2 regions of the Rahnella sp. PD4 genome follow, and region 2 is predicted to be linked to the other one. Evidence: predicted binding sites of a transcription regulator. Region 2 holds the regulator's gene; the other holds the start of a gene.

Region 1 (15,014 bases), on a different contig from region 2:
AACGTGTTGACCTTGATGGTAACTCATGTGGCGTTCTTGAAGAGCAGCACGTAGAACATGCCCGTAAACAGTTGGAAGAAGCGAAAGCCCGTGTTCAGGCACAACGTGCAGAACAACAGGCTAAACGTCGTGAAGCCGGTGAAACCACTGAGCCACGTCGTCCACGTCCGGCCGCTAAAAAACCTGCGCCGCGTCGTGAAAATGCGCCCGCAGCTGTGGCTGGTCAGGAAAATCGCAAACCACGTACACCTCGCCCACCGCGTGAGGAAAAACGTGAACCGCGTCAGGTGCCAGTAACAGACATTTCAAAACTGCAAATTGGCCAGGAAATCAAAGTCAGAGCAGGTAAGAGTGCTATGGATGCCACCGTATTGGAAATTGCCAAAGACGGTGTCCGCGTTCAACTCTCTTCGGGTCTGGCGATGATTGTACGCGCAGAACATTTGCAGTTCTGATACGGAGGCCAACTCAGGCATGAACAAATTTGTCAGATTAAGCGTTATCGCGGGTCTGTTAATGGCAAGTGCAGGGCTGGTGAATACCAGCTTTGCAGCGAACGAGAGTACACCGGTAACTCTCGCTCAACTTCCTAATTTAACGCAGGATCCGCAGGATGCAACGGTGAGCGAGCGTGTGACTGCTCGTTTTACCCGTTCACATTATCGTCAGTTCGACCTTAATGCAGATTTCTCAGCGAAAATCTTCGACCGCTACCTCAACATGCTCGATTATGGCCATAACGTATTAATGGCTTCCGATGTCGCACAATTTACTGATAAACGTGCCACCTTGGGTGAGGAACTGAAATCCGGTCAGTTAACCACGCCATATGCTTTATTCAATCTGGCTCAAAAACGCCGCTTCGAACGCTATGACTACGCATTAAAAGTGCTTGAGCGTCCGATGGATTTCACCGGCAATGACACGATTGAACTTGATCGCAGTAAATCACCGTGGCCGAAAGATCGTGCTGAGCTGGACAAATTGTGGGATGCAAAAGTCAAATATGACGAGCTGAACCTCAAACTGACCGGCAAGAACGATCAGGAAATTCGTGATGTGTTGTCCAAGCGTTATCATTTTGCGATGAAACGCCTGACGCAAAGTAACAGCGAAGATGTTTTCCAGTTGATTATGAATGCCTTTGCGCATGAAATTGACCCGCACACTAACTATCTGTCTCCGCGCAGCACCGAGCAGTTTAATACCGAAATGAGTTTGTCTCTGGAAGGTATTGGTGCCGTCTTGCAAGGTGACGACGATTATACCGTCATCAATTCTATGGTTGCTGGTGGCCCGGCGGCCAAAAGTAAAGCCATTGCGGTTGGTGATCGTATCGTGGGTGTCGGGCAGGTTCAGGCAGGCAAACAGACTCCAATCGTGGATGTCATCGGATGGCGTCTTGATGATGTGGTCGCGTTGATCAAAGGCCCCAAAGGCAGCAAAGTCCGTCTGCAAATCTTGCCTGCGGGTAAAAATGCCAAGAACCATGTGATTACGCTGACCCGCGAGAAAATTCGTCTCGAAGATCGCGCCGTCAAAATGACCATCAAGAATGTTGGCGCCCAAAAAGTCGCTGTGATGGACATTCCTGGCTTCTATGTGGGCCTGACGGATGATGTCAAAGTTCAGTTGCAAAAAATGGCTAAGCAGAACGTTAACAGCTTAGTTATCGATCTGCGTACCAACGGTGGTGGCGCCCTGACGGAAGCAGTTTCGCTGTCGGGTCTGTTTATTCCAAGTGGGCCGGTCGTTCAGGTGCGTGACAATAATGGCCGCATCCGGCAGGACAGCGATACCGATGGCGTCGTTTACTACAAAGGTCCGCTGGTGGTTCTGGTTGATCGCTTCAGTGCTTCGGCATCAGAGATCTTCGCGGCCGCTATGCAGGATTATGGCCGTGCGCTGATTGTCGGTGAACCGACCTTTGGTAAAGGTACGGTTCAGCAGTACCGTTCGCTGAACCGTATTTACGATCAGATGCTGCGACCTGAATGGCCTGCGCTCGGTTCTGTGCAATATACTATCCAGAAGTTCTATCGCATCAATGGCGGCAGTACTCAGCGTAAAGGGGTTACCCCGGATATCCTGATGCCAACCGGTATTGAATCGATTGAAACCGGCGAGAAGTTCGAAGATAACGCACTTCCGTGGGATAGCATTAATGCGGCGACTTACACCAAATTAGGCGACATGAAGCCGTTCCTGCCTGAATTGTTGAAAGATCATGAAGCCCGTATTGCGCAAAATCCTGAGTTCCAGTACATCCAGCAAGACATTGCCCATTACAAGGCGCTGAAAGACAAACGTAACATTGCCTCTCTGAATTACGCACAGCGTGATAAAGAAGATAAAGAGGATGATGCACTGCGTCTGAGTCGTCTGAATGAACGCTTCAAGCGTGAAGGGAAGAAACCGCTGAAATCTCTCGACGATTTGCCGAAAGATTATGTTGCTCCGGATCCTTACCTCGATGAAGCTGACCATATTGCTGTTGATCTCGGTAATCTGGAAAAGTCTCAGGCTGATCAGGCACCGGCGAAATAACGGTTGTGAAAGCCATACTGAAAGCGCACTCCGGTGCGCTTTTTTTATGCGTGTGTTTTGTATGAAGCTTCGAAAGTATCCCGCAGAGTGATACGGAAAAATGTTGATATTTCAGGTCACTCTGTGAATAAAACGCTTCAAAATGTAAAGTATTGTGAATTCAGGTCTTCAGAACGCGCGGGCTCTTGAATCCTGATAAGAAGCCCATAGGATCAGTACAGCCGGGTGCTATGTGCCGGCGGTATGACTCGCTAATAACAATGAAGTAACAATGAGGAAGTGAAATTTTATGATGCGTATAGCGTTGTTCCTGCTGACTAACCTGGCCGTTATGCTGGTATTCGGGCTGGTGCTCAGCCTGACTGGCATTCAGCACAGCAGCGTGCCGGGGTTGATGATCATGGCCGGGCTGTTTGGCTTCGGGGGTGCAATTGTCTCATTGCTGATGTCGAAATGGATGGCGTTACGCTCTGTGGGCGGGGAAGTTATTGAACAGCCTCGTAATGAAACTGAGCGCTGGCTGATGGAAACAGTACGCCGTCAGTCTCATCAGGCGGGCATTGCGATGCCACAGGTGGCGATTTATCACGCGCCCGATATTAATGCGTTCGCAACTGGGGCGCGCCGTGATGCCTCTCTGGTGGCCGTGAGTACCGGACTGCTGCAAAGCATGAGTCAGGACGAAGCCGAGGCGGTTATTGCCCATGAAATCAGCCACATTGCTAACGGCGACATGGTGACCATGACCTTGATTCAGGGGATCGTGAATACCTTTGTGATCTTTATTTCACGTATTATCGCACAGGTGGCTTCCGGATTCCTTTCCGGCAACCGGGATGGCGAAGAGAGCAGCAACGGCAACCCGTTAATTTATTTTGCCGTGGCGACCGTGCTGGAGCTGGTCTTTGGTATTTTGGCCAGCATGATTACGATGTGGTTCTCGCGTCACCGTGAATTCCATGCGGATGCGGGTTCTGCAAAACTGGTAGGCCGTGAGAAAATGATTGCTGCGTTGCAGCGCCTGAAAACCAGTCACGAACCACAGGAAGCGGGCAGCATGATGGCATTTTGTATCAACGGTAAATCCAAATCATTCAGTGAGCTGTTTATGTCTCACCCGCCGCTGGATAAACGTATCGAAGCGCTGCGCAGCGGTGCATATATCAAGTAACCAGCCTTTGGTCATTACTGATAAAAAACCCGGCAAGTTGCCGGGTTTTTTTATGTCAGGATTTCAGGTTATCCGCCTCTTTCTGGCTGCTGGTTTTCTGCGTCATCCTTAGCAAGCTGACCAGCGCGCCGGTTCCGGCCAGCGTCCCCGCAAGTATCAGCGATGCGTGGGTGCCATGTTGCGGGAACAGGTTAAACATGAGGGCAACCATCGCCGCGCCAGTTGTCTGACCCAAAAGACGCGCGGTTCCCAACAGTCCGCTTGCTCCGCCACTGCGATTTCGCGGTGCAGCCGTGATGATCGTATGGTTGTTGGGGGACTGGAATAAACCAAAACCGGCCCCACAGAGCAACATGCGCCAGATGATGTTCAGATGAGAAGGCTCTGGTGGCAGCAATGACAGCGAAAAGAGCCCGAATGAGAACACGACCAACCCGATTCCCCCCAGCATTCCCGGATGAAAACGTTCAACCAGACGCCCGGCAATCGGTGCCATCACCATCGTCGCCAGCGGCCAAGGGGTGAGCAGAAGACCCGTTTCCACGGAATTCAAGCCGAGTGTATTTTGCAGGAAGAAGGGCAAAGAAACGAAAGCCAGCATCTGGGCACTGAAAGAACACAGCGAAGTACCCAGTGACATGCTGAAAATAGGAATACGCAATAAATCGATCGGCAACAGCGGGAACGGCTGCGAAAGCTGTCTGCGTACAAAGAACCAGCCGATGATCAGGAGGGCTATGACTTCCCCCAGGATCAGCGTGTGGTTCTGGCCTTGTGCAAAACCACTGATGGCACTGATGAGCAGCCCGAAGGTCAGGGCATTCATCACGCTGCTGATGATATCAAAACGCTGCCCCTGACTTCGTGTCGCATTGGCCGGTAAAAACTTCAACCCGAGGAGCAGCGCAACGATACCAATCGGAACGTTGATAGCGAACAGCCATTGCCAGGAGGCCACCGACAGAATACCGGCGGCAATCGTTGGCCCCGCCGCCGCTGAGACGGCGACGATAAGCGCATTAATCCCGACGCCACGCCCTAAGAAGCGCTGCGGATAAATAATTCGTATCAGCGCGGTATTCACACTCATGATTGCTGCCGCCCCGAAACCTTGTAACACGCGGGCGACAGTCAGTGTCATCAATGAATCCGATAAGGCGCAAAAGAGCGAGGTGATGCTAAATACCAGCAATCCCGTCTGGTAGATACGGCGGTAGCCGAAGATATCACCGAGCGAAGCCAGCGAAAGCAGGGAAATCGTGATCGCCAGCTGATAGGCGTTAACCACCCAGATAGAGGTTGCCGGGCTGGCATGGAAATCATTAGCGATAGTGGGCAGCGCAACGTTAGCGATAGCACCATCGAGTACAGAAACGGTAATACCGAGCGCAATGGTCAGAATAGCACCATATCGTTGTGGGACGGGTAATCCGTCAGCAGGTGAAGGAGTCATGAGGCCTGTCAGTGCGTAGTCATCATAGAGGGGAATATTACTACGCTAATTAACGTAAAGTGACAATTGTCACATGAGGTAATGAATTTTTTATCTGTCTGTCGGGAATGAAACTGGCTTAACAGTTCTTACATTCTTGATCAATGGGTTGATTGCTTCTCAGCGAGGCTTGCCATTATAATAAAAACCACGTTCTATTTTTTTTGAAACAATCTCAACGCGAGCAGGTAATATATCCTATGGCTATCGCAGATCTTGATAAGCAACCCGATTCCGTCTCCTCAGTCCTGAAAGTTTTTGGCATTTTACAAGCGCTCGGGGAAGAGCGTGAGATCGGTATCACTGAACTTTCTCAGCGTGTGATGATGTCCAAAAGCACCGTTTACCGTTTTCTTCAGACGATGAAATCTCTGGGGTATGTTGCACAGGAGGGGGAGTCCGAGAAATACTCCCTCACGCTCAAGTTATTTGAACTGGGTGCCAGGGCGTTGCAAAACGTCGATCTGATCCGCAGCGCTGATATTCAGATGCGCGAATTATCCCGTCTGACCCGCGAAACCATCCACCTGGGCGCACTGGATGAAGACGGGATTGTCTACATCCATAAAATTGACTCGATGTACAACCTGCGTATGCATTCACGCATTGGTCGGCGCAATCCGCTGCACACCACGGCAATCGGTAAGGTGCTGCTGGCGTGGGGCGATAAAACCGAAGTTAATGCGCTGTTGCAGGTGATTGAATTTACCCGCAGCACTGAAAATACCATCATGAATGCTGCCGATTTGCAGACTGCGTTGGATCAGGTTCGCGCGCAGGGGTTCGGTGAAGATAATGAAGAACAGGAACAAGGGCTTCGTTGTATCGCAGTGCCTGTATTCGATCGCTTTGGTGTGGTCATTGCGGGTCTGAGTATTTCTTTCCCGACGATACGGTTCTCAGAAGAAAGCAAAAGTCATTATGTGGAAATGTTGCATACTGCCGCGCGTAATATTTCAGAGCAAATCGGTTTTCACGATTATCCGTTCTGAATTACCGTGTTCTCAGATACTGCGTTATTTCAGGCATAAAAAAACCGAAGCCACTGGCTTCGGTTTTTTGTTGGTAGCAATCTGAAATTAACGGTGTGCCAGCTCCGCTGTTTCTTCAGAGTCCATTACCGATTTATCTGTCTGTTTCAGCAACTGGCTGGTGATGGTACCGGCAGTCATTGAACCGCTGACATTCAGCGCGGTACGCCCCATATCAATCAGGGGTTCGACAGAAATCAACAGGGCAACCAGTGTAACCGGCAGCCCCATGGCCGGCAATACGATCAGGGCGGCAAACGTTGCACCGCCACCCACACCGGCAACACCGGCCGAGCTCAGGGTAACGATACCCACTAAGGTTGCAATCCATACGGGATCAAACGGGTTGATGCCAACCGTGGGGGCAACCATCACAGCCAGCATGGTCGGATACAGACCAGCACAACCGTTCTGACCAATCGTTGCCCCGAAAGATGCCGCAAAGCTGGCGATAGATTCAGGGATACCCAGACGGCGTGTCTGCGCTTCAACGCTCAGCGGGATGGTCGCGGCACTTGAACGACTGGTGAAAGCAAAAGTCAGCACCGGCCAGACTTTACGGAAGAATTTCGCCGGATTAACACCGGTGAATGACAGCAGCACCGCGTGAATAACAAACATGATGCCCAGCCCCAGATAAGACGCCACAACGAAGCTGCCCAGCTTAATGATATCCTGAACATTCGAACCTGCGACGACTTTTGTCATCAGAGCCAGTACGCCATACGGGGTCAGTTTCATAACCAGACGCACCAGCTTCATCACCCATGCCTGCAGGGTATCGATGAAGGCCAGAACACGCGGGCCTTTTTCTGCATCATCTTTCACCAGTTGCAGGGCCGCGACACCCACGAAGGCAGCGAAGATCACGACGCTGATAATGGATGTCGGGCTAGCGCCTGTCAGGTCAGCAAACGGGTTCTTCGGTATAAAGGAAAGAATCAGCTGAGGTACGCTCAGGTCAGCCACTTTGCCGACATAATTAGTCTGAATTGCCGTCAGCCGCGCCGTTTCCTGCGTGCCCTGTACCAGGCCGTCAGCGGTGAGACCGAACAGGCCGGTCACGAAGATACCCACCAGAGAAGCGATAAGCGTGGTGAACAGCAGGGTGCCGATGGTCAGTAAACTGATTTTACCCAACGATGACGCGTTATGCAGTTTCGCCACTGCGCTCAGAATAGAGACAAACACCAGCGGCATGACGATCATTTGCAGCAACTGGACGTAGCCGTTACCGACAACATTGAACCAGGTAATTGAGGATTTCAGTACCGGATCATCGGAACCGTAGATCAGCTGTAAAGCCAGGCCAAATACCACACCCATAGCCAGACCCAGCAAAACTTTTTTTGCCAGACTCCATTGCTTGTGGCGGGTTTGCGCCAGCAGCAAAAGCAGGGCAACGAAAACCACTACGTTAAGAACGAGCGGAAGATTCATACCAGACTCCAAACTTATAATTTTGATAAATGAAACGGGTGTTTCCGGAAAGGACTGCACCATCCCAAAGCATTGGGGTGCAGAATAACAGTTTGATGGCCTGACTATTTATATCCAAAAGTAATTCGTTATAACTTTTTGGTTATATTTGTATTGATTTTAGCCAATCTGGCAGTGTTCCATTCTGTTCAGATGAATAATTTCAGCAGGTGATTAAAAAAATCCGGATTTATTGCACCAATGATGGGCGTCCAGTCTGGCCAGAAAAGGGTCAGACCGACCAGAATAAGGCAGAGTGTCCGTTCGAGCTGATTCCCTTGCTGACTGTTAATTAAAGGTAACCGGAAACGCCACCGACAAGGCCAGAGCAGTGGCACACCTGCGGGTGTCAGCATATCAGCCAGAATATGGCTCAGATAACCAATAATCATGGCGTGGAAAGCGTCAGCTGGGATCACCCAGTCGTGAGGGAAATGAGTACGTAAAAGAAAAATCCCACCGGCCACAGCCAGCAAACTGTGAGTGAACCCGCGGTGACCGAAAGCCCGCGCGATGGGGGCTGACAGCCATTTGAGACGCTGTCCCAGCACCGATTTGGGGTGATCAATATCAGGCAGCAGACAAGTAAGCAAAGAGCCGGGAATGATATGCCACCAGTCACCATGCGCCAGCTCGGGAGAAAGCTGTGCCTTCTTGGCAAATACTGCACAGGCTATTGAGAAAATGAGATGGCCTTCCGCCGTCATGACGCGTCCGAACTGGATAACTGTTATTTTATCCAGTATAAGTGAAACTGTCACAATCTTGGAAGAGATGCCCTGTAACTAATTGTCAACGAGCTGATAAAAAACAAGAAAGGCGTATAAACAGACGCCTTTCGGTGTCACTTATGGTGCCATTAACGCGCAAGCCAACCGCCATCGACGGCAATCGTGTAGCCATTAACGTAATCAGATGCTTTTGACGCCAGAAAGACGACCGGCCCCATCACATCTTCTGGCAGACCCCAGCGTCCGGCGGGGATCCTGTCGAGGATTTCTTTGCTGCGTTCTTCATCTGCACGCAACTGTTCCGTGTTGTTGGTCGCCATATATCCTGGGGCGATCGCATTCACATTGACGTTGTGCTTCGCCCATTCATTGGCCATCAGTCGGGTCAGACCCATTACGGCGCTTTTTGACGCCGTATAGGAAGGCACCCTTATTCCACCCTGATAGGAGAGCATAGAGGCAATATTTATAATCTTGCCGCCGTTGCCTTGCTTGATGAACTGTTTCGCGGCTGCCTGAGACATAAAGAACAGCGTTTTACTGTTCACATTCATCACATCATCCCAGTTTTTCTCGCTGAATCCGATGGCATCTTCGCGACGGATAATCCCGGCGTTATTGATCAGAATATCGATATGACCAAATTCTCCGACAGCCTTCTCAATCAGCTCCGGAATACCCTGAATGCTGCTCAGGTCTGCTCTCAGATCGAGAAATCGGCGACCTGCCGCGGTGACCTTTTTTTCTGTTTCTGCAGGTGCTGACAGGTTAATACCCACGATATCGCATCCCGCCTGCGCAAGGCCTAGCGCCATGCCCTGGCCCAGCCCGGTATTGCAACCGGTGACGATGGCGACTTTGCCGCTTAATTCAAATGAACTGAGGATCATATTCAGAGTCTCTTTTGCCACGGCGCGTTCGCCATAAAAGATGAGTCGCTCTGCCGGTTAAAGCAGAGCGGGGAGGAGTTAACGCAGTTCGCTGACTTTGACGTGATCCATGTCGTCGAATACCTGGTTTTCACCGACCATGCCCCAGATAAAGGTATAGTTTTTGGTGCCCACACCGGCGTGGATTGACCAGCTTGGAGAGATAACGGCCTGTTCATTGTGCACTAATAAATGACGGGTTTCCTGTGGTTGCCCCATCATATGGAACACGGCCGTCTCTTCTTCCATATTGAAGTAGAAATACACTTCCATACGGCGTTCATGGGTATGGCAAGGCATGGTATTCCACAGGCTGCCTTCTTCCAGTTTGGTCAGCCCCATGGTCAGCTGGCAGGTTTCCAGAACGTCAGGCACGATGAATTTATTGATGGTGCGGCGGTTACTGGTGGCTGCATCACCGATGGTCTGCGGAGAGGCTTCCGCCAGCGTGATTTTTTTGTTCGGGAAAGTGGTATGAGCCGGTGCGCTGTTGTAGTAAAACTTAGCCGGTTTTAACGGATCAACACTGCTGAACTCAACCCGTTGTGCCCCTTTGCCGACATACAACGCTTCTTCATGACCGATTTCATACGTCGTGCCATCAACCACGATCAGGCCCGGACCACCAATATTGATCACGCCGAGTTCGCGACGCTCAAGAAAATAGCTTACGCCAAGCTGTTTACCAACTTCATCACCCACGGATACCGTTTTTTCAGCGGGCATGACGCCCCCGACAATGATGCGGTCAATATGGCTGTAGGTCATGGTGTAGGCATTTTTCTCGAAAATTTTCTCAATGAGAAATTCACGGCGTAATTCAGCGGTATCAAGTGTTTTAGCGTGGTCGCTGTGGATACTTTGACGAACTTGCATGTGGGTGCCTCTCATAGATGACGAGATTAAGGAGGACTTACCGGGCGAGTCTGACCGTTGCGTGGCAGTGACAGGGTACAGAAGCAGGAGAGCTCCCGGCTCGTCCTTGTTGCAGAAATCATAGGTTGATTGACATGTTAATTCAATAAAAATGAAATGATGTTTTATTTATTTTATGAGTCAGTTCAAGATTTACGAAATTAAACGAAGCTTAAAAAATTTCGCAGTGGAAATGTGGGATGAGGACATTCAGGCAGGAGGGAAATCCTGAAATTACGCAGCCGCATGTGCGGCTGCGTATAAAGTTAACTGATATGCGCTACACGCAGTTGTTCGAGGGAAGAAAGTTTGACATCTGCGAGCGCCCAGCGCGGATCCATACTGTATTCCTGGTCCGGCACTACCACCGAGCGCATACGCGCGGCTTTGGTGGCGATCATGCCATTAAAAGAGTCTTCGAGCGTCACACAGTGCAGGGGATCAACCTGTAATTCTCCCGCAGCCAGCAGATAGACCTCAGGATGGGGTTTGCTGTAAGGCAGCTTTTCCGCAGAAACACGAACCTCAAAGAAAGATTGTAAATTAAACATTTCCAGCACGGTATCGAGCATAAACAGCGGTGATGCAGAGGCAAGACCAATTTTAAGCCCCTGATCACGGCAAAGTTCAAGGGCATGATTTACGCCAGGCAGCAGTGGCCGGGTTTGCTCCACCAGTTCAATCGTGCGGGCGATGATCATCGAGCACACTTCTTCCTGATCCGGACCCCGCCATGGAAGCGCCTGATACCACATTCTGACCACCTGATCGATACGCAAACCTAGCGTATCCGGCAATAAATGGCGCTGGGAAATATCAACCCCCAGGCGACTGAAAACGTCCAGCTCAGCCTGAGTCCATAAACGTTCAGAATCAATTAACAGACCATCCATATCGAAAATTGCTGCATTAACAGGGCGGATATAAGCCATGAAAGCGGACTCCCTTACAATAAATAGAAACCCACTCTAACATTGGCGGGAATGTAGGTGAAATCAGAGACGGAGGGCTGTTGTCCCGGCACTGCCATGCTAACTGATTAAAACATTGGGCGGAGCAGCCTTTCTGTGGGTAAACTTAGCCGTTGCTTTAGGTATCCTAACAAGGGGAATTCATGACGTACCAACAAGCCGGACGTGTGGCAGTCATTAAACGAATAGCGGGATGGATCATCTTTATTCCTGCTCTGCTTTCAACGCTGATTTCTTTGCTGACTTTTATCAATGAGCACACTAAAACGGAGCAGGGCATCAACGCGGTCATGCTGGATTTCGTCCATGTGATGGTGGATATGGTGAAGTTCAATACGACGTTTCTCAATGTCTTTTGGTACAACTCACCGGTGCCTGCTTTAGGACAGGGTGTTACCAGCGCGAACGTCATGTTCTTTGTCATCTACTGGCTGATTTTTGTGGGTCTGGCACTTCAGGCTTCCGGCGCGAGAATGTCCCGTCAGGTGAAACACATTCGCGAAGGGATTCAGGATCAGCTTATTCTGGAACAGGCGAAAGGGGTTGAAGGACGTACGCGTCCGCAAATCGAAGAGCGTATCGTGATACCGCGACACACTATTTTGGTGCAGTATTTCCCATTGTATATTTTGCCAATTATCATCGCTGTCATCGGCTATTTCATTCTGAAATTATTAGGATTAATTGCCTGACATACTGACGACATATTTATAACGCTTTTCGGTAAGCATGATAAATAAGGCCTGAATACTGACGAGTTCAGGCCTTATTTTCTCAGGGCTAAAAGATTAATTTTGCTAACTGATATCTTCGTGTAGCAGTCTTTCTATGGCGCGTTGTGCAACCACAAGATGCTGACCACCGAATAAATTGCTGCGGTTAAGCAGGTAATATAACTGGTAGACGGGTTGCCTGGAAATGAAGTCATCAGGGAGCGGAGTTTCACTTTGATAACCGTCATATAATTGCGGCGGGATATTAGGATACAACGGCAGCATAGCCAGATCGCATTCCCGGTCTCCCCAGTAGCAGGCAGGGTCAAAAATCACCGGACCATCATCCGATAAACCACAGTTATGCGGCCATAAATCGCCGTGTAAAAGTGAAGGTTGCGGCTGATGATTCTGCAAGCGTGCATAAACCATGGCCGTGATATCTTCGATATTGCCAAACATCATCCCTTTTTCTGCAGCCAGTTGTAGCTGCCAGCCAATACGCTGTTCAGCAAAGAAGGTGGCCCAGCGTCGTTGCCAGCTGTTGGGCTGCGGAAGCGTCGCCAGTTCATTATCGAAATCCAGACCGAATTGCAGTTGCTCACTCCACTGGTGCAACGTGGCAAGTTGCTGACCTAAAACATAGGCATTATGTGCATCCAGCGGTTTTTGCGGGATATATTCGAGTAAGAGGAAACTGTAATCACGATCACTGCCTACGCCATAAACTTCCGGTACCCGGACGGTCTGGCTGCGCGCAAGCAGGGCAAGCTGATCGGCTTCAGCGGCAAAGATAGGCAACATTTCGCGTGTATTACATTTTACGAACACATCCCTGTCGCCGTAACTCAGCCGCCAGGTAGGGTGGATTTCGCCCCCCGGGAGCTCAACACGTTCGCGGATTTCAGCATTACCTAAGTGTTCACTCAACAAACGATTGATGGCTTGCCACATGGTATTACCCCTTCTGACTGGCCCGATAATTCATTAAGTTAGCGTTTTTCTCGCTTCGAAAACCCGATCCGGCGCACGGCTGAATCAGATGATGATGTCAATTTATGTCATTTCTGAGATGGCTAAATAGGAAATGCCATCAGCGAACCGATTAATTTAGGAATAAGTAACCTGAAACAGGTTTTATAAGCGGAATTGTCTTATCGACATCCTCTCAACCCCCTTGTTTAACAAAGCAATAATAATAATAGACGAAAAATATATTCAGGTGTGGGAAGAAGATGTATATGCTACATCTCGTCCCAGTCGCGAGAGAGATAACGTGAAACCAAACATTCTTTATTTGATGGCCGCGCTATTGCTGGCGGGTTGCGCTAAAGAAACACCGGTTCAGACCACGCGTTTTTTGAATCCATCGCCGCCACCTCAGCGCGATACTTCATTAATGCATCCGGGGCCTTATGGTGATGTTATTCACCAGGCGGCAAATACTTACGGCGTCGACGAAACACTCGTTAAAGCGATCATTCAGGTCGAATCTGGATATAACCCAACCGTTGTCAGCAAATCGAATGCGATTGGGTTAATGCAGCTAAAGGCCTCAACGGCAGGACGCGATGCCTACCGGATGAAAGGACGTTATGGTCAGCCCACGCCGCGTGATTTAAAAGATCCGGCGGTTAACATTGACCTTGGAACGGCTTATTTAAGCATTTTACAACAGCAGCTTGCCGGCATTAATAACCCTGAAACCCGCCGTTACGCCACTACGCTGGCCTATGTGAACGGAGCAGGGGCATTGCTGAGAACGTTCGACAAAGATAAAACGTATGCGATTGCGAAAATCAATCTGATGACGCCCGCAGAGTTTTCTGCCCATGTGCAGAAAAAACATCCGGCACCACAAGCCCCACGCTATCTGTGGAAAGTGAACAATGCCTATCTGGCGATGCGATAAGCATGGTTTTTTCCGCCAGCGGCTCAGGCTGCTGGCGGGAAGGTTTTAATAATCTCGATAATGCCGTTGATAACGAACTGAACGCCCATACACACCAGCAAAAATCCCATCAGACGTGAAATCGCCTCAATTCCGCTTTTCCCGACCAGACGCATAATCGCCCCGGAACTGCGCAGGGATATCCACAAAATCAAACCCACTAAAAAGAAAATCATCACCGGCGCAACGATAATGATCCAGTGCGGATAGTCAGATGACTTGACCGTCGAAGCGCTGCTGATAATCATGGCGATAGTGCCTGGTCCGGCGGTACTTGGCATCGCAAGAGGAACAAAAGCGATATTTGGCGAATCCTGCTTCTTCATTTCAGCCGTTTTGTTTTCGATAAGGATTCTTTCTTCCACGTGCGGCTGAGGGAAAAGCATCCTGAAACCGATAAAGGTGACGATGAGTCCCCCCGCAATACGCAGACCGGGAATGGAAATCCCGAAGGTATTCATCACCACTTGTCCTGCGTAATACGCCACCATCATGATGATAAAGACATACACTGAGGCCATCAGCGACTGCTGGTTCCTTTCCTGAGTGGTCATATTCCCTGAAAGGCCGAGCATCAGGGCAACGGTTGTCAGCGGATTTGCCAGCGGAAGCAGCACCACCAGACCCAGTCCAAGTACCTCAAATAATTGCCTGATTTCTGTCATCTTCTTCTCTTTTTCAAATGCATCTCTGGTTACCTTAGCGTCTCAGAGAAGATTACACGAAAAATATCCGCGATTAGCAACACAGGTTGCTGGAAATTCGCACTTTACGGGTGGTAAACTTGTCGGCTGTTTTCGCGTCGCATCCCGGTACAAGACCGTGCAGTATTCAGGGTGCCTATATTTGGCAAGGTAAAGCTAAATAGCGTGAATAACTACGTGAATTTAAACTCAAATATTTTTCTAGATGTGCTCTGTCGTGTGGGGCACCACTGTAGATTAAGGAATTAGCATGCCTGTCATTACTCTTCCTGATGGAAGCCAGCGCGTTTTTGATCGCCCCGTTTCTCCTCTGGATGTTGCCCTTGATATCGGTCCTGGTCTGGCGAAAGCCTGTATCGCGGGTCGTGTTAACGGCGAAC
Region 2 (15,014 bases):
CCGGCAACATCTGAATGTCTAAATCCGGGTTATTGCGGTGCAAATCAAGGTAGTCGTGGAACAGCTTTACGGATTCCTGCTTCGGCGTGTAATAAGAGAATACGCGCGGACCTTCAGCAATAAAGACATGGCTTGGCAGCAGGGTTCCGTCAATTTCCAGCGGAATAAGGGGATCAGGCAGATTCTGTGCCAGACATTGCGCACGCAACGTCAGCAAATCGGCTTTGGAATTATAGGGCAATACATACAAAATCGGCCGCGTCGGGTCTAAATGCAACTCGGTAACCGGATCTGAAGGTATGACCTTGCTCTTTACCAGCAATGAGAGCGGTAAATTCAATAATGTGTAATAAAGTCTACGCCAACCTGACATAAAAACGTGAAGCCTCTTGTTAGCCATTTCGCCGCAAGGATACCAGAAAGCTCAGATGAGATCTGTGGTGATGCAATACCCTTCTTATTTCAAGCCGCAGGGGTGTTGGCTTAAGACGTTCACCCGAATCACTTACTCATGTAAGCTCATCAGGATTCACTTCTTTACCGCCTTTCTGCACCCCGACTATTTGGGGTATAAAGTGCGGCAAATTCTCTAAGGATCAGTAAAAGAAATGGCTAACCAAGTCACTGGATTTACCCGAATTTATAAAGCAGCTGGCTATTCCTGGAAAGGGCTGAAAGCGGCATGGCAAAATGAAGCGGCCTTTCGCCAGGAAGCCAGCGTCGCTATTCCGTTAATTTTGTTATCTTTTTGGTTTGATGTCAGCCCCGTAGAACGCATTCTGCTGGTGGGATCCGTTGTTTTGGTCTGTGTCACTGAACTGCTCAACAGCGCGGTAGAATGCGCGATAGACCGTATCGGATCTGAGTTTCACGTACTTTCAGGTCGTGCAAAAGATATCGGCTCGGCTGCCGTACTTCTGACCATCATATTGGCGTTTTTTGTCTGGGTCAGCATCTTTTGGCCACGATGGTTCTGATTTGGAATCTGCATTCCAGGAATCAACGTTATGCCCTGTTTTTATTCAATCTTAGGTTTTCATTGATCGTTTAGCTGTATATACTCACAGCAAGACTGTATAAACAACCAGGGGGCGGAATGAAAGCTTTAACGACCAGACAACAAGAGGTCTACGACCTTATTCGCGATCATATCTCCACCACCGGTATGCCACCCACCCGCGCAGAGATTGCATCACGTCTGGGGTTCCGTTCCCCCAATGCGGCGGAAGAGCATCTCAAAGCGCTGGCGCGTAAGGGTGTTATTGAGATTGTTTCCGGCGCATCACGTGGCATTCGTTTGCTGATGGAAGAAGAAGAGGGTTTACCGCTGATCGGCCGGGTTGCTGCCGGTGAGCCGTTGCTGGCCCAGCAACATATTGAAGGACACTATCAGGTCGATCCGGCCATGTTTAAGCCGAGTGCCGATTTCCTGCTGCGTGTCAGCGGTATGTCGATGCGTGATATCGGTATTCTTGATGGCGATCTGCTGGCTGTACATAAAACGCAAGACGTGCGTAATGGACAGGTTGTTGTGGCCCGTATAGACGATGAAGTCACCGTGAAACGTCTGAAAAAACAGGGCAGTGTGGTGCAGTTATTGCCTGAAAACAGCGATTTCCAGCCGATCGTAGTTGATTTACGTGAGCAGAATTTCAGCATTGAAGGGCTAGCCGTAGGCGTCATCCGCAACGGTGACTGGATCTGACCTTCGTATTTCGGGCTGCAGATGCGTTGGCTGCGTGCGTTCACCCGAATCACTGACTCCTGTCAGCTCATCGGGATTTTTTTACTTGCCGCCTTCCTGCAACTCGAATGACTCGGTCAGATATTACTGGGTCAAATTCTTGATCCCAATGGTCATATTGTTGATTTGCGGGTTCGTTAGCCGCCTCTGACATACCGCTAAGCTTTAACGTTTCATCTCGTCGCCCCTTCCGGGGCGATGTCACTTACAGGCATAACCTGAACCTCCGGCATGAGATTCTCTATGCAACATCATTCCCTGCGACAAACACTCAAAAACACCTTTTTAAGCCCCCCCGATAAGGCGCTCTGGAGGCTGGCATTGCCGATGATTTTTTCAAATATCACGGTGCCTCTTCTCGGGCTTGTGGATACGGCGGTGATCGGTCATCTCGACAGCCCGGATTATCTCGGCGGAGTGGCTGTGGGTTCGATGATCACGACTTTCCTCTTTATGCTCTTACTTTTTTTACGGATGAGTACCACCGGCATGACCGCTCAGGCGCTGGGCGCGAATGATAACCGGTTGCTGGCGCGCGCTTTCGTACAACCCTTTCTGCTGGCCGTATTGTCTGGTCTCACCATAGTGTTGTTCCGGCACCCCCTGATGGAACAGGCGTTTCATATCGTCGGGGGCAGCCAACCGGTGCTTGAACAGGCGAGGCTGTTTATCGAAATTCGCTGGTTCAGTGCCCCGGCTTCACTGGCGAATCTGGTGATCCTTGGCTGGCTGTTGGGCATTCAGTATGTTCGCGGGCCGGTGATTTTGCTGATTGCCGGGAATCTGCTGAATATCATTCTGGATCTGTGGCTGGTGATGGGGCTGGGCTGGAATGTGCGTGGTGCTGCCATGGCGACGGCAAGTTCCGAGTATTTCACGCTATTTATCGGGCTGTACTTTGTCTGGCGGGTAATGAAGCAACGGGGTATAACCGGCGCACAAATCACCTCGGCCTGGCGTGGTAACCTGCGCCGTCTGCTGGGGCTTAACCGCGACATTATGTTGCGTTCACTTCTGCTTCAGCTTTGCTTTGCCTCACTGACCGTTCTCGGCGCACGGCTTGGCAGCCACATCGTGGCGGTGAATGCGGTGCTGATGAACCTGCTGACCTTCACCGCTTTTGCGCTGGACGGTTTTGCCTATGCTATCGAAGCGCATTCCGGTGAAGCATTCGGTGCCCGGAATCGCCAGAAATTGCTGGATGTCTGGCATGCCGCGTGCCGTCAGGCCGGGCTGGTTGCCCTGATTTTTGCCCTGATTTATGCGCTTGCAGGCGGGGCGATCATTGATGCGCTGACGTCATTACCTGAGTTACGCGAACTGGCGGACCATTATCTGGGCTGGCAAATCATCCTGCCGCTGGTAGCTGTCTGGTGTTATTTACTGGATGGCATGTTTATCGGTGCCACGCGCGGGCGGGATATGCGTAACAGTATGGTCGTGGCGGCGATAGGATACGGGCTGACGCTTTCCAGCTTACCGCTGTTGGGCAACCATGCCTTGTGGCTGGCATTGACGGTTTTCCTGGGGATGCGGGGATTATCCCTTGGCTGGATTTGGCGCCGTTACTGGCGGCACGACACCTGGTTTTCGCTTCATGCGGACTGATTTGTATGCTTTTCAAAGGAATAAACCCCGTCCTGGCGTTATTTCCTGCTTTGGATTAATCCTAATAACGGGTTTTATCTCTGTTTCAGGAGGATTAATCGAGATTCTCTACTAACCTTTGAAGTGTTAAGGACGAACTGCAAGCCAGAAATGCAGTTCACAAAACCCAAGGTAACAGGAGATATTATTATGAATAAGGATCAAGCCGACGGTAACTGGAAACAGTTCAAAGGGAAAGTGAAAGAACAATGGGGTAAATTGACTGATGATGACCTGACAGTGGTTGAAGGTAAACGTGATCAGTTAGTGGGTAAAATTCAGGAGCGCTATGGCTATCAGAAAGATCAGGCCGAGAAAGAGCTCAATGAATGGGAAACCAAAAATAAATATCACTGGTAACATGCGACTCCCCCTCGCATATCAGTGACGTATCCTGAAAAATGCTGCTCCTACCCGGAACAATTCAGGATACGGGTACACGGAAGTACCCAACCTTTGCATTTCATCTTCCCGCAGTCTTTCAGTTCCTCTGCTGTAACACCTTCATCTCTCAGCGTTTTTTCACCACTATACTGTGGTCGTGATCACACCGGTCATGGCTGTCACAGGTTTCCACTACTTTACATTCTGCACATAATCCATGCGCTTCCACCACAGAATGGCGAAGATCAAAGCCGGATTCCATTGCCAGTTTTGCCAGGCGTTCTTCGATGCCATCGGTGGTTTTTTCGGTGACCAGCCCACAGCGGTCACAGATAAACAGCGCAGAAGTATGGCTTGGCTCTTCAAAATGATGGCAGAGAACATAACTATTTGCAGATTCAACGCGGTGAATAAACCCCTGTTCCAGCAGAAAATCCAGCGCCCGGTAAACCGTTGGCGGTTTCGCCTGAGGTTCGCTCACACGCAACAGATCCAGCAAATCATAGGCGCTGATCGCACCGGGTTGTTGCGTCATCAGACGCAGTACTTCCAGCCGCTGCGGGGTCAGGCGAACATTGCGCTGCTGGCAAAGCTCTTCAGCTTGTGAAAGTAATTTTTCCGGGTTATTCAGGGTCATGGCAACGGTCTCTGAGCGCAGATTGGAATAAAGAGGCCACATCATGCGACCCGTGATGATTTTACCATGCTTGCACCAAAACGACGAATTATGCGCCATTCAACCTGCCATCGCATCCAGCGCCTTTTCCACATACAGATATCCGATACCCATAATCTGCTGCTCCCGGCTCAGTATTCCCGGTGCAATATGCGTAGCCTGAATTTTGACGTGATCGATACGATCAAAGGGATTGAGGCCGCTTTGTCCGCAGACGGTTTTCAGCCAGGCATCGCCAAAACCACAACTGCGGCCATAAAGATAAATGTGATTGATATTCAGAATGTTAAGAAAGTTATACAGACTCAGCCCCAGCGCGCGGGCACCTTCCATAACCTGCTCGCAAATGGCACTTTCACCCCGATGATAGCGGTCGATCAGTTCCTGTGTTGAAGGCGTTCTCCTTGCCGGATCCGCAGGCTCAAGCTGACGGGCCTTTTTCTTTAATGCTGACAATGAGGCCAGCGTTTCGAGGCAACCATATCGTCCGCAGGCGCACCGGTCGCCTTGGGGATCAATGATGGTATGGCCGATTTGTCCGCTGCCAAACAGATTACCGCGATAAATTTGCTGGTTAATCACGAAGGAAGAACCGATGCCGTAATCGACATTAATTACACAAAAATCCTGATGATAATTAATGCCTTGCCATTTCTCCGCCAGCGCCAGCATGATGCAGTCATTGTCCATCAGGATGTCAGTTTGCAACTTTTCTTCCAGAAGATACTTAATCTCAATTTCACCGGTCCAGGGTGCCTGCGGCATCCGCTGTGATACGCCGGTAGTCGGATTAACCTGCCCGTGGATCGCCAGTGCCAGCCGGATTTTCAGTCCGGGATAGCTTTTTTTGTACTGATGAAAGCAGGCTTCGATTTGCGTCAGCAGTGCATCCGGCGTTCTGACCGAAATCTCCGTCATTTGATAGTCACTCAGCGGTAAAACGAGTCTGCTGACCAGAATACTTTCGATGCGGTAAGGCGTGATATTCAGGCACAGCACGGCGCTGCCGTCGGTGGCTATCTGGTAACTTCCGCCGCCCAGCCCGCGCGAGTGTAAATTGACCGGACTGTGGATGATTAAGCCATCATTTTGCAGATCGTCGAGGATCTTACTGACGGCCGGGATCGACAGACGGGAAAGCCTGGCCAGCGTGGATTTACTGGCATTTTTCTCGCGATATAGCAACGTCATCAGCACCTGCTTATTGAACTGACGCAGCCGCAGATTATTCAATCCGGTTACCGACATTTACTAAACCCCGTTTACTGAATTGCGTGACCGTAGCAAATCCTCCCTGTCAGTACGCTGCGTAGAATCTCGAAATTGATATTTCGATCCAGCGCACTGAGGGGAAATCATGAGCACAGCGGTAAAAGTCTGGCAGGAAGCGATCGAGCTCCCGACCTGGCTGACAGGAAAACAGGACACGCACCCGATGTTTCTGGCACACCGGGTTTATCAGGGGTCTTCCGGTGCGGTATATCCGTACGGCGTGACGGATACGCTGACCGGTGAGAAGGTTATGAAAACCTATCAGGCGCTGTATCTGGAAAATGATTTTCTTAAAATCATGCTGCTACCGGAGCTGGGTGGTCGTGTCCACCGTGCCTGGGACAAAATAAAACAGCGTGATTTTGTCTATTACAACGAAGTGGTGAAACCCGCGCTGGTCGGTTTACTGGGGCCGTGGATTTCCGGGGGTATCGAATTTAACTGGCCGCAGCATCACCGTCCGACCACTTTTATGCCGGTGGATTTCACTCTTCAGGCACACGATAACGGTGCTCAAACTGTGTGGATGGGCGAAGTGGAACCGATGCGCGGCTTGCAGGTAATGACCGGTTTCACCCTTTATCCCGATAAAGCGCTGCTGGAAATCAGCGCCAAAATTTACAACGGCAATCCGACGCCGCGCCATTTCCTGTGGTGGGCTAATCCGGCAGTTACCGGCGGTGATGGCCATCAGAGCGTATTTCCGCCGGATGTCACCGCCGTTTTCGATCACGGTAAACGGGACGTTTCTTCCTTCCCGATAGCCACCGGCACCTATTATAAGGTGGACTACTCGGCGGGCGTGGATATCTCGCGCTATAAAAACATTCCCGTTCCGACGTCCTACATGGCCGACAAATCTGACTATGACTTCGTGGGCGCGTATGACCACGAACAGCAGGGCGGATTACTGCACATCGCTGACCATCATGTATCGCCGGGTAAAAAGCAGTGGACGTGGGGAAACTGCGATTTCGGTCGTGCGTGGGATCGTAATCTGACCGATAACAACGGGCCTTATATTGAGCTGATGACCGGCGTATTCACCGATAATCAGCCGGATTTCACCTGGCTGGATGCATTTGAGGAGAAGTGTTTCGTTCAGAACTTCCTGCCTTACAGTGCCCTGGGTACGGTGCAGAATGCCTCCGGGCAGGCGGTGATTAAACTTGAGCGTCACGGGCCAAAACTGGCGTGGGGCATTTATGCGGTCAGTCCGTTGCAAGGCGCGAAAATCAGGATCAGTTCTGAAGATGGCACGCAAATTCTGCTGGAAAAGGACATGACTTTGCAGCCTGGAGACGTGGTTCAGGGCGAACTGAGTGGCGAATTCCCATCGCGCCTTCAGCTGCGCTTGCTGAATGAACAGGGGCAAGAGCTGTTGTCCTATCTGGAGCATCAGGCCAGTGAGACGCCGTTACCGTCGCCTGCCAGCGCGCCCTTGCCCGCGCAGGACATCACTTCGGCAGATGAGGCCTGGTTTATCGGTCAGCATCTTGAGCAATACAACCATGCCAGTCAGGAGGCTGTGAATTATTACCGGCGTGGTGTGGAACTGGATGCGCTGGATTATCGCTGCAATCTGGCGCTGGCAACACTCAGCTACAATCAGGCTAATTTTACTCAGGCCCTGGCTTTTGCTGATGTGGCGCTGAGCCGGGCACACAGACTGAATAAGAATCCGCAATGCGGGCTGGCGAGTCTCGTTCGTGCGAACGCGCTTGAGGAGACCGGTGATTTTGACGCGGCTTTTGACAGCTATTACCGCGCCGTCTGGAGCGGCAACGCTAAATCCGGGGGCTACTTCGGGCTGACACGGATAGCCATCCGCCGTGAGCAGTATCCGCAGGCGCTGAGTTTCTGTGAGCAGGGGTTGGCGACGCAGGCGAATCATTACGGCCTGATCGGACTGAAAGCCACGCTGCTGTGTCTGCTAGGTCAGGACGCCGAGACGTATATCGAAGCACATTTAACACGTTACCCGCTGCATTACCTTCTGCACTTCCTGCGTTATCACCTTTCGCCTGATGCGAAATCGGCAGCGCAATTGCGCGATGTCACCGGCCGGCGTGGCGAAAACGCCATGAATATCGCCATTCAGCTGACCGGTTGCGGACTGGATGCACTGGCACTCGAAGCGCTGGACGTGCTGAAAAGTCAGGAAACGTTACCGCTGTATTTGCAAGCGTCCCTGCAAAAAGAAGGGCGCGAGGCATTGTGTCTGGCAGCGCGAAATGCTTTCCCGCAGCATGTTCGTTTCCCGCAATGGCTGGCGGAAGTTCGCATGCTTGAGGCTTTCCCTGATGACGCATTTGCCTTGCATTTACTGGCGTCTTTCCATTACAGCAAAGGTAATACACAAACGGCGGTGGCCTGCTGGCAGCGTTGTCTGGTGCTGGAACCGGACTTTGCGGATGCATGGCGCGGACTGGGAATTGATGCGTGGAACCGTCAGCAAGATAGTGCAAAAGCGCACCACTGTCTGGAAGAGGCGTGCCGTTTACAGCCACAGGATGCGCGGCTGTTATTTGAATCTGATCTGCTTAATCGCCTGACCGGCGTTGCGCCGCAAATCCGTCTGGCGCGGTTGGAAAAAGTGTTGTCCGTCGCCACACAGCGTGACGATCTGATCGCTGAACTTCTCAGTTTATATAACCAGTGCGGACAGTTACAGGCAGCACGGGCACTGCTGGCTGACCGGAAATTCCATCCATGGGAAGGCGGTGAAGGGCGCATCACCGGTCAGTATCTGCTGAATAAACAGTTGCTGGCGTTTGAATATCTCAGTGCAGGAGATGTGATTGCCGCGCAGGCGCAGCTGTTATCCGCGCTGGAATATCCGCAAAACCTCAGCGAAGGACGGCTGGTCGGGCAAACGGATAACGATATCTGCTTCTGGCTGGGTATTTGTGCGCAAAAACTTCAGCAGCATAAACAGGCGCAGACTTGGTTTGAGCGTGCGGCGGCGGGCGACAAAGGGATTGGCGAGCGGCGCTATTACAATGATCAGCCGGTAGATTATTTGTTCTATCAGGGTATGGCACTGCGCAAACTTAATGATATAGAGCAAAGCCGTCAGGTCTTCAGGCACATGCTGGAATGGGCGGAGAGCACAGCGGACCAGCCTGTTCAGGCTGATTTCTTCGCGGTGTCATTGCCGGATTTAGTCGTGCTTACCAGCGATCGTCAGAAAGAGCATCGCATTCATTGTCTGCTGGTGAAAGCGCTGGCCCTGCGTGGTCTGGAAAACGAGGCTTACGCTGATGTGTTGCAGCAAATCTTTGCGCTGGATCCTTCCTGTGCCAAAGCACATCTCTTTTCACAATTACCGGATTGCTGAGTGAAGGAGAAGAGAAAAATGGCTCTGTATTCTCTGGAAAATCATCGGCTTGCATTGACTGTGTCGCCATGCGGCGGCACTATCCTGCAACTGCTGGCAAAGCGGGCGGATGACAATGTCCCTCTGCTGCGCCCGTCAGTACTGAGTGAGGATACCCCAGCCGCAGAGTCGGCCTGTTTTCCTCTTCTTCCCTTTGGTAACCGTCTGAAAGGCAACGCTTTTGATTTTGAAGGCCGCCATTACACTCTGCCGCCCAACACCGGGGACGCGCATTATCTGCATGGCGATGGCTGGCTGGGAAACTGGCAATGCGTTTTCCAGAGTGAGGTCGCGCTGACGCTGGCGTTTACGCATCGCAGCGACAGTTACTGCTATCGGGCGGAGCAGCATTTTTCTTTGCATGATAACCGGCTGGATATCAGCTTATGTATCACCAATCAGGGGGCTGATCCTCTGCCTTTCGGGCTGGGATGGCACCCGTTTTTCCCGCTCAGCGAAACCACCCGTCTTCAGGCAACAGCGTCCGGTTACTGGCAGGAAGACGCGCAGTGGCTGGCGGGCAAACATCATAACAAGCTGCCTGCCGGTCTGGATTTCTGCACGCCTCAGCCCCTTCCCCGCCACTGGGTGAATAACGGTTTTTCCGGCTGGGATGGCAAGGCAGAGATTGTCTGGCCAGAATCCGGCCATACGCTGCGGCTGACCACGTCTCCGGACTGCCCGGTGTTCTTCCTGTTTATATCCGACAGCCGTTTTGACCCCGGTTGTCAGCATGATTTCTTCTGTTTTGAACCCATGACCCATGCGGCAAACGATCATCATTTGCCGCACGGGGGCTCGCTGCGGGTGTTATCTCCCGGCGAATCTCTGACACAGCAAATGTCGCTGCATAGCGCGACGATTAACATCCCGGAATGAGGAATGCTTATGTCTGACTCAAAAGCTTTGAATATGCCCTACGTGTGGATGATTTGTCTGGTGGCTGCCTGCGGCGGCTTATTGTTTGGCTATGACTGGGTGGTGATCGGCGGCGCAAAACCTTTCTACGAGGCGTATTTCGGCATCACCGATGCGGCAATGTCTGGCTGGGCCATGAGCTCCGCGCTGCTGGGTTGTGTTCTGGGCGCGGCGGGTTCGGGCTCACTTTCGGACCGGTACGGACGTCGCCTGCCTCTGATTATCGCTGCCGTTCTGTTCACTGCATCAGGTGTCGGTACGGCACTGGCATTCAGCTTTAACAGCTTTGTGTTCTGGCGAATTGTGGGCGGTGTTGGGATTGGCCTGGCTTCCGCGCTGGCCCCGGTTTACATCGCAGAAATCAGTCCGGCAGAAAAGCGCGGGCGTTTTGTGGCCGTGAATCAGCTGACAATTGTGCTGGGGGTGCTGGCCGCACAGCTTATTAATCTGATGATAGCCGAACCGGTCGCCTCTGCCGCTGTGCAGGCGGACATTTTACAGAGCTGGAACGGTCAGACCGGCTGGCGTTATATGTTTGGTGCTGAAGCTATCCCGGCCGCCATCTTCCTGATCCTGATGTTTGTGGTACCGGAATCCCCGCGCTGGCTGGCGAAAGCTAACCGTTATCCGCAGGCCGAAAAAGTTCTGCAACGGATCGGTTCCGTGGAATATGCCCGCGTTACGCTGGCGGATATCCGCCGGTCACTGGGCTCGGAAAACCAGAAAGTGCCGTTTTCCACGCTGTGGGAACCGCGCGTCAGGCCGGTCATTCTGATGGGGATTGTGCTGGCAATTTTCCAGCAATGGTGCGGCATCAACGTGATATTCAACTATGCACAGGAAATTTTTGCCTCGGCGGGATTTGACATCAACGATACGCTGAAATCGATTGTCGCCACCGGCCTCATCAACCTTATTTTCACTTTACTGGCACTGCCGCTGGTGGACAGAATCGGCCGCCGTCGCCTGATGCAGCTGGGTTCTGCGGGGCTGACCGTCATTTATATTTTGATCGGACTGTCTTATTCGTTTGGTGTCACGGGGTTACCGGTGTTACTGCTGGTGCTGGTGGCTATCGCCATTTATGCCATGACGCTGGCACCGGTGACCTGGGTATTGCTGTCTGAAATTTTCCCTAACCGGGTGCGTGGTAACGCGATGGCGGTGGGCACGCTGGCATTGTGGATCGCCTGTTTCCTGCTGACTTACACCTTCCCGCTGATGAACGCAGCGCTGGGTGCGGCGGGCAGTTTCTTCATCTACGCTGTTATCTGTCTGGCGGGTTGGATTTTCATCCAGTGCAACGTGCCGGAAACGCGCGGGGTGACGCTCGAAGCACTGGAGCAGCGTCTCAGCCGTACCGACGCCGAGCGAAAAGCTGAAAAAGCGGCGATGTCCGAAAGCCACTAAACCCCATACGATGCCGAATCTTTGTTCTGTGGTATAATCAGCGATTAACTTCCCTCTGGCGTTGCGCCGGAGGGAGCACCACGAACCCCTTCAGCGAATGTCAGGCCGATGTCAGAAACTCAACACGCAATGCCCCAGCCCACCTCTTTTTCCGCCCAGCGTTTTTCCGTTGCGCCGATGCTCGACTGGACCGATCGCCACTGTCGCCATTTTCACAGGCTGTTAACCGGTCAGACGTTGCTGTATACCGAAATGGTGACCACCGGTGCCATTATTCACGGCAAAGGGGATTATCTGGGGTTTGGTGAAGAAGAACATCCGGTTTCATTGCAGCTTGGCGGCAGCAACCCGGCCGATCTGGCGTATTGCGCGAAGCGGGCGCAAGAGCGTGGTTATGATGAAATTAACCTGAATGTTGGCTGCCCGTCTGATCGTGTGCAGAACGGCATGTTTGGGGCCTGTCTGATGGGGCAGGCATCGCTGGTCGCCGACTGCATTAAAGCGATGCGCGATGTCGTCTCGGTTCCGGTTACGGTCAAAACCCGTATCGGCATTGACGATCAGGACAGCTACGAATTCTTGTGTGATTTTATCCGTCAGGTCTCTGAAAACGGCGGTTGCGATACTTTCATTATTCATGCGCGTAAAGCCTGGCTTTCCGGCCTCAGTCCGAAAGAAAACCGTGAAATTCCGCCGCTGGATTATCCGCGCGTGTATCAGCTCAAGCGTGATTTCCCGCACCTGACCATGGCCATTAACGGCGGCATCAAAACCCTCGAAGAAGCTAAAACGCATCTGCAACATATGGATGGCGTGATGGTCGGTCGCGAGGCTTACCAGAATCCGGGTATGTTGCTGAACGTTGATCGTGAATTATTCGGCTCTGATGCACCGCTAAAAACCGGGCCGGATATTATCCGCGCGCTGTATCCGTATATCGAAGCGGAACTGAGCAAAGGCACTTACCTCGGCCACATCACCCGTCATATTCTCGGCCTGTTTCAGGGGGTGCCGGGAGCGCGTCAGTTCCGTCGCCATCTTAGCGAGAATGCACATAAAGCGGGTGCGGGCATCGATGTGGTCGAACAGGCGCTGCAAATGGTTGCTCAGCAGCAAGTGACAGCGCAGGCCTGAAAACAGGTGAGTAAAATCACTATTTATTAGTCAAATTTACTATATTTTCGCAGGCTGTACGTGCCTGTGAAGATTTTTTCCGTTATTATTCAACACATTATTTACCCTCTCATACTGGCACGTTTCTTGTAATGGCTAATACGTGTTTGGACGCTACGTCTTATTGCACATGGCTTATTAAGGAGCACCCGATGCTGGAAATTCTCTTCGTGCTTGGTTTTTTCTTTATGCTGATGCTGACCGGCATTTCTCTGCTGGGTATGGTTGCGGCTCTGATCGTAGCATTTGCTCTGATGATGTTGGGCGGCTTCCTGGCTATTGTTATAAAAATGTTACCATGGCTGGTTCTGGCCGTGATTACGGTCTGGATTTATCGGACATATTTCCGGCCTGATGAGCCGAAATACCGCCGCCGTCGCCTGCCGTAATAACAGCTTCAATTTATAGATTTACGTAACCGCATGAAATCATGGTGATTGCTGGCTGTGTTTTGAGCGCAAAAAAATGTAACCGTTGCAGCGATAACTTTTGCTTATGTGCTAGCGATCACAAGCTGAATCAGAATGTGCGGTCGAAATACATAAATCATATTTTTTAACATGGGTGACTGTTAGGATGGAATTCATTGGCAGCCAGCAGGCTGTAAAACGAATTCATCAAGTCCGCTGAGGCACACAATAGTCGCTTAAGTGACATCGCCCTGCGGATTTACCCGGCAGTACCCTACAGCAGTACCCGTCTGATATCAGAGGTCGTCTGAGTCAGGCAGTAAAAAAGGCTTTCACATCCGTGAAAGCCTTTTTTGCATTTTTCCCCGTCGCCCTTGCCACCACAGCTGTATTAGCTGCACTCACTCACCCGAATCACTTACCTGAGTAAGCTCATCGGAACGCATTCGTTTGCTGCCTTGCTGTAACGTCAATGGCTTAAGGAAACTGTTATGGGAGGAGCAAACTCGAGCCTTGCGTCACGCGGCTTTCCAGCGTTTCATGTGCGCGTTTTGCCTCGGAAAGCGGGAATTTCTGGGCATCGCTGACCTCCACTTTTATCGCGCCACTGGCGATCAGTGAGAACAACTCACTGCTTGCTTCCAGCAGTTCTTCCCGGTTAGTCACGTAGCCATTCAGGGAAGGACGCGTCACAAACAGCGAACCTTTCTGATTAAGTATCGCCAGATCTACGCCTTTTACCGGGCCGGACGCATTGCCGAAACTGACCAGCAAACCGCGGCGTTTCAGGCTGTTTAACGATTTTTCAAAGGTATCTTTGCCGACGGAGTCATAAACCACACCGACTTTTTCGCCGTTGGTCAGTTCTGCCACGCGGGTTGCGATATCTTCTGTCCGGTAATTAATGGTTTCCCACGCACCGGCTTGTCTGGCACGTTCAGCTTTTTCATCGGAGCCCACGGTGCCAATCAGTTTTACACCCAGTGCTTTCGCCCACTGGCAGGCAATCAGGCCTACGCCACCTGCTGCGGCATGGAAGAGAATGGTTTCACCGGCCTGAACTTCATGGGTTTTGCGCAGTAAATAATAAACTGTCAGCCCTTTAAGGAAAGAGGCTGCGGCCTGTTCAAAGCTGATCGCCTCCGGCAAAAGAGCAATTTTTTCCTGCGGCACGTTATGGAATTCGCTGTAAGCGCCAGGCGCGGATTGTGCATATACCACACGATCGCCCGGTTTGATGTCAGTGACACCGCTGCCAACTTTGCTGACTACGCCTGCCGCTTCCGTGCCTAAACCCGCCGGAAAACTGGCTGGTGCATAAAGACCGCTGCGCACGTAAGTATCAATATAGTTGATGCCGATGGCTTTATTCTCGACCTGGACTTCACCTGCCTGCGGATCCCGGGGCTGATAATCAACGTATTGCAGGACGTCCGGGGAACCTGTTTCAGAAAACTGGATGCGCTTTGCCATGTTTTTTCCTCGTGATGGAGACTGATTTCAACCCTAGGCTAAATGTCCCGGACAATCCAGATTTTCGGCACTAAGGGTTAATACCCTTTTGAAATGGTTTATACTGTCGCGCGAGTCAGGCTCCGATTTTTGGAAACCTGACGCTCATAAAACAGGCGCTTAGAGCAGGAAATAATCCACAGATGGCAGCAAAAAAACCGACCAATCAACAGAACGAAAACCGCGATCGCCAGATGGAAGGCTTGAAACTTCCGCCGCATTCGCTGGAAGCTGAACAATCCGTTCTGGGCGGGCTGATGCTGGACAATGAACGATGGGATAACGTGGCCGAGCGGGTGGTCAGCAATGATTTCTTCAGTCGCCCGCACCGCCTGATTTTTACCGAAATGCAGCGTTTGCTGGAAATGAGCAAGCCGATCGACCTGATCACGCTTTCTGAATCTCTGGAACAGAAAGGCGATCTGGATTCTGTCGGCGGTTTTGCTTACCTGGCAGAACTTTCTAAAAACACACCAAGTGCGGCGAACA

Evidence for each region. Region 2 encodes LexA, which represses DNA repair genes until DNA is damaged. Its sites were predicted from a motif close to TNCTGTATGTACATACAGNA; they were not measured.
Region 1: ACOZIO_RS04165 (metal-dependent hydrolase) is a predicted target of LexA. The motif match lies at 8,446-8,465, and genes of this name have one in related genera.

The regions. Positions count from the first base shown of each region.
Region 1 is NZ_JBLZQF010000001.1:922,613-937,626, reverse strand. It holds gene proQ (RNA chaperone ProQ) at 1-455, shown strand, start outside; gene prc (carboxy terminal-processing peptidase) at 475-2,547, shown strand; gene htpX (protease HtpX) at 2,837-3,718, shown strand; gene ACOZIO_RS04180 (MFS transporter) at 3,774-5,171, opposite strand; gene kdgR (DNA-binding transcriptional regulator KdgR) at 5,411-6,202, shown strand; gene ACOZIO_RS04170 (L-cystine transporter) at 6,290-7,681, opposite strand; gene ACOZIO_RS04165 (metal-dependent hydrolase) at 7,870-8,427, opposite strand; gene kduD (2-dehydro-3-deoxy-D-gluconate 5-dehydrogenase KduD) at 8,580-9,341, opposite strand; gene kduI (5-dehydro-4-deoxy-D-glucuronate isomerase) at 9,420-10,256, opposite strand; gene hxpB (hexitol phosphatase HxpB) at 10,562-11,227, opposite strand; gene ACOZIO_RS04145 (YniB family protein) at 11,410-11,958, shown strand; gene ACOZIO_RS04140 (fructosamine kinase family protein) at 12,064-12,933, opposite strand; gene ACOZIO_RS04135 (transglycosylase SLT domain-containing protein) at 13,256-13,891, shown strand; gene ACOZIO_RS04130 (MarC family NAAT transporter) at 13,915-14,595, opposite strand; gene thrS (threonine--tRNA ligase) at 14,885-15,014, shown strand, end outside.
Region 2 is NZ_JBLZQF010000007.1:219,592-234,605, reverse strand. It holds gene plsB (glycerol-3-phosphate 1-O-acyltransferase PlsB) at 1-373, opposite strand, end outside; gene ACOZIO_RS18240 (diacylglycerol kinase) at 609-977, shown strand; gene lexA (transcriptional repressor LexA) at 1,097-1,705, shown strand; gene dinF (MATE family efflux transporter DinF) at 1,988-3,352, shown strand; gene ACOZIO_RS18225 (CsbD family protein) at 3,542-3,751, shown strand; gene zur (zinc uptake transcriptional repressor Zur) at 3,903-4,412, opposite strand; gene ACOZIO_RS18215 (ROK family transcriptional regulator) at 4,512-5,699, opposite strand; gene ACOZIO_RS18210 (DUF5107 domain-containing protein) at 5,809-9,063, shown strand; gene ACOZIO_RS18205 (aldose 1-epimerase) at 9,082-9,981, shown strand; gene ACOZIO_RS18200 (sugar porter family MFS transporter) at 9,991-11,430, shown strand; gene dusA (tRNA dihydrouridine(20/20a) synthase DusA) at 11,560-12,564, shown strand; gene pspG (envelope stress response protein PspG) at 12,756-12,992, shown strand; gene ACOZIO_RS18185 (quinone oxidoreductase) at 13,503-14,486, opposite strand; gene dnaB (replicative DNA helicase) at 14,669-15,014, shown strand, end outside.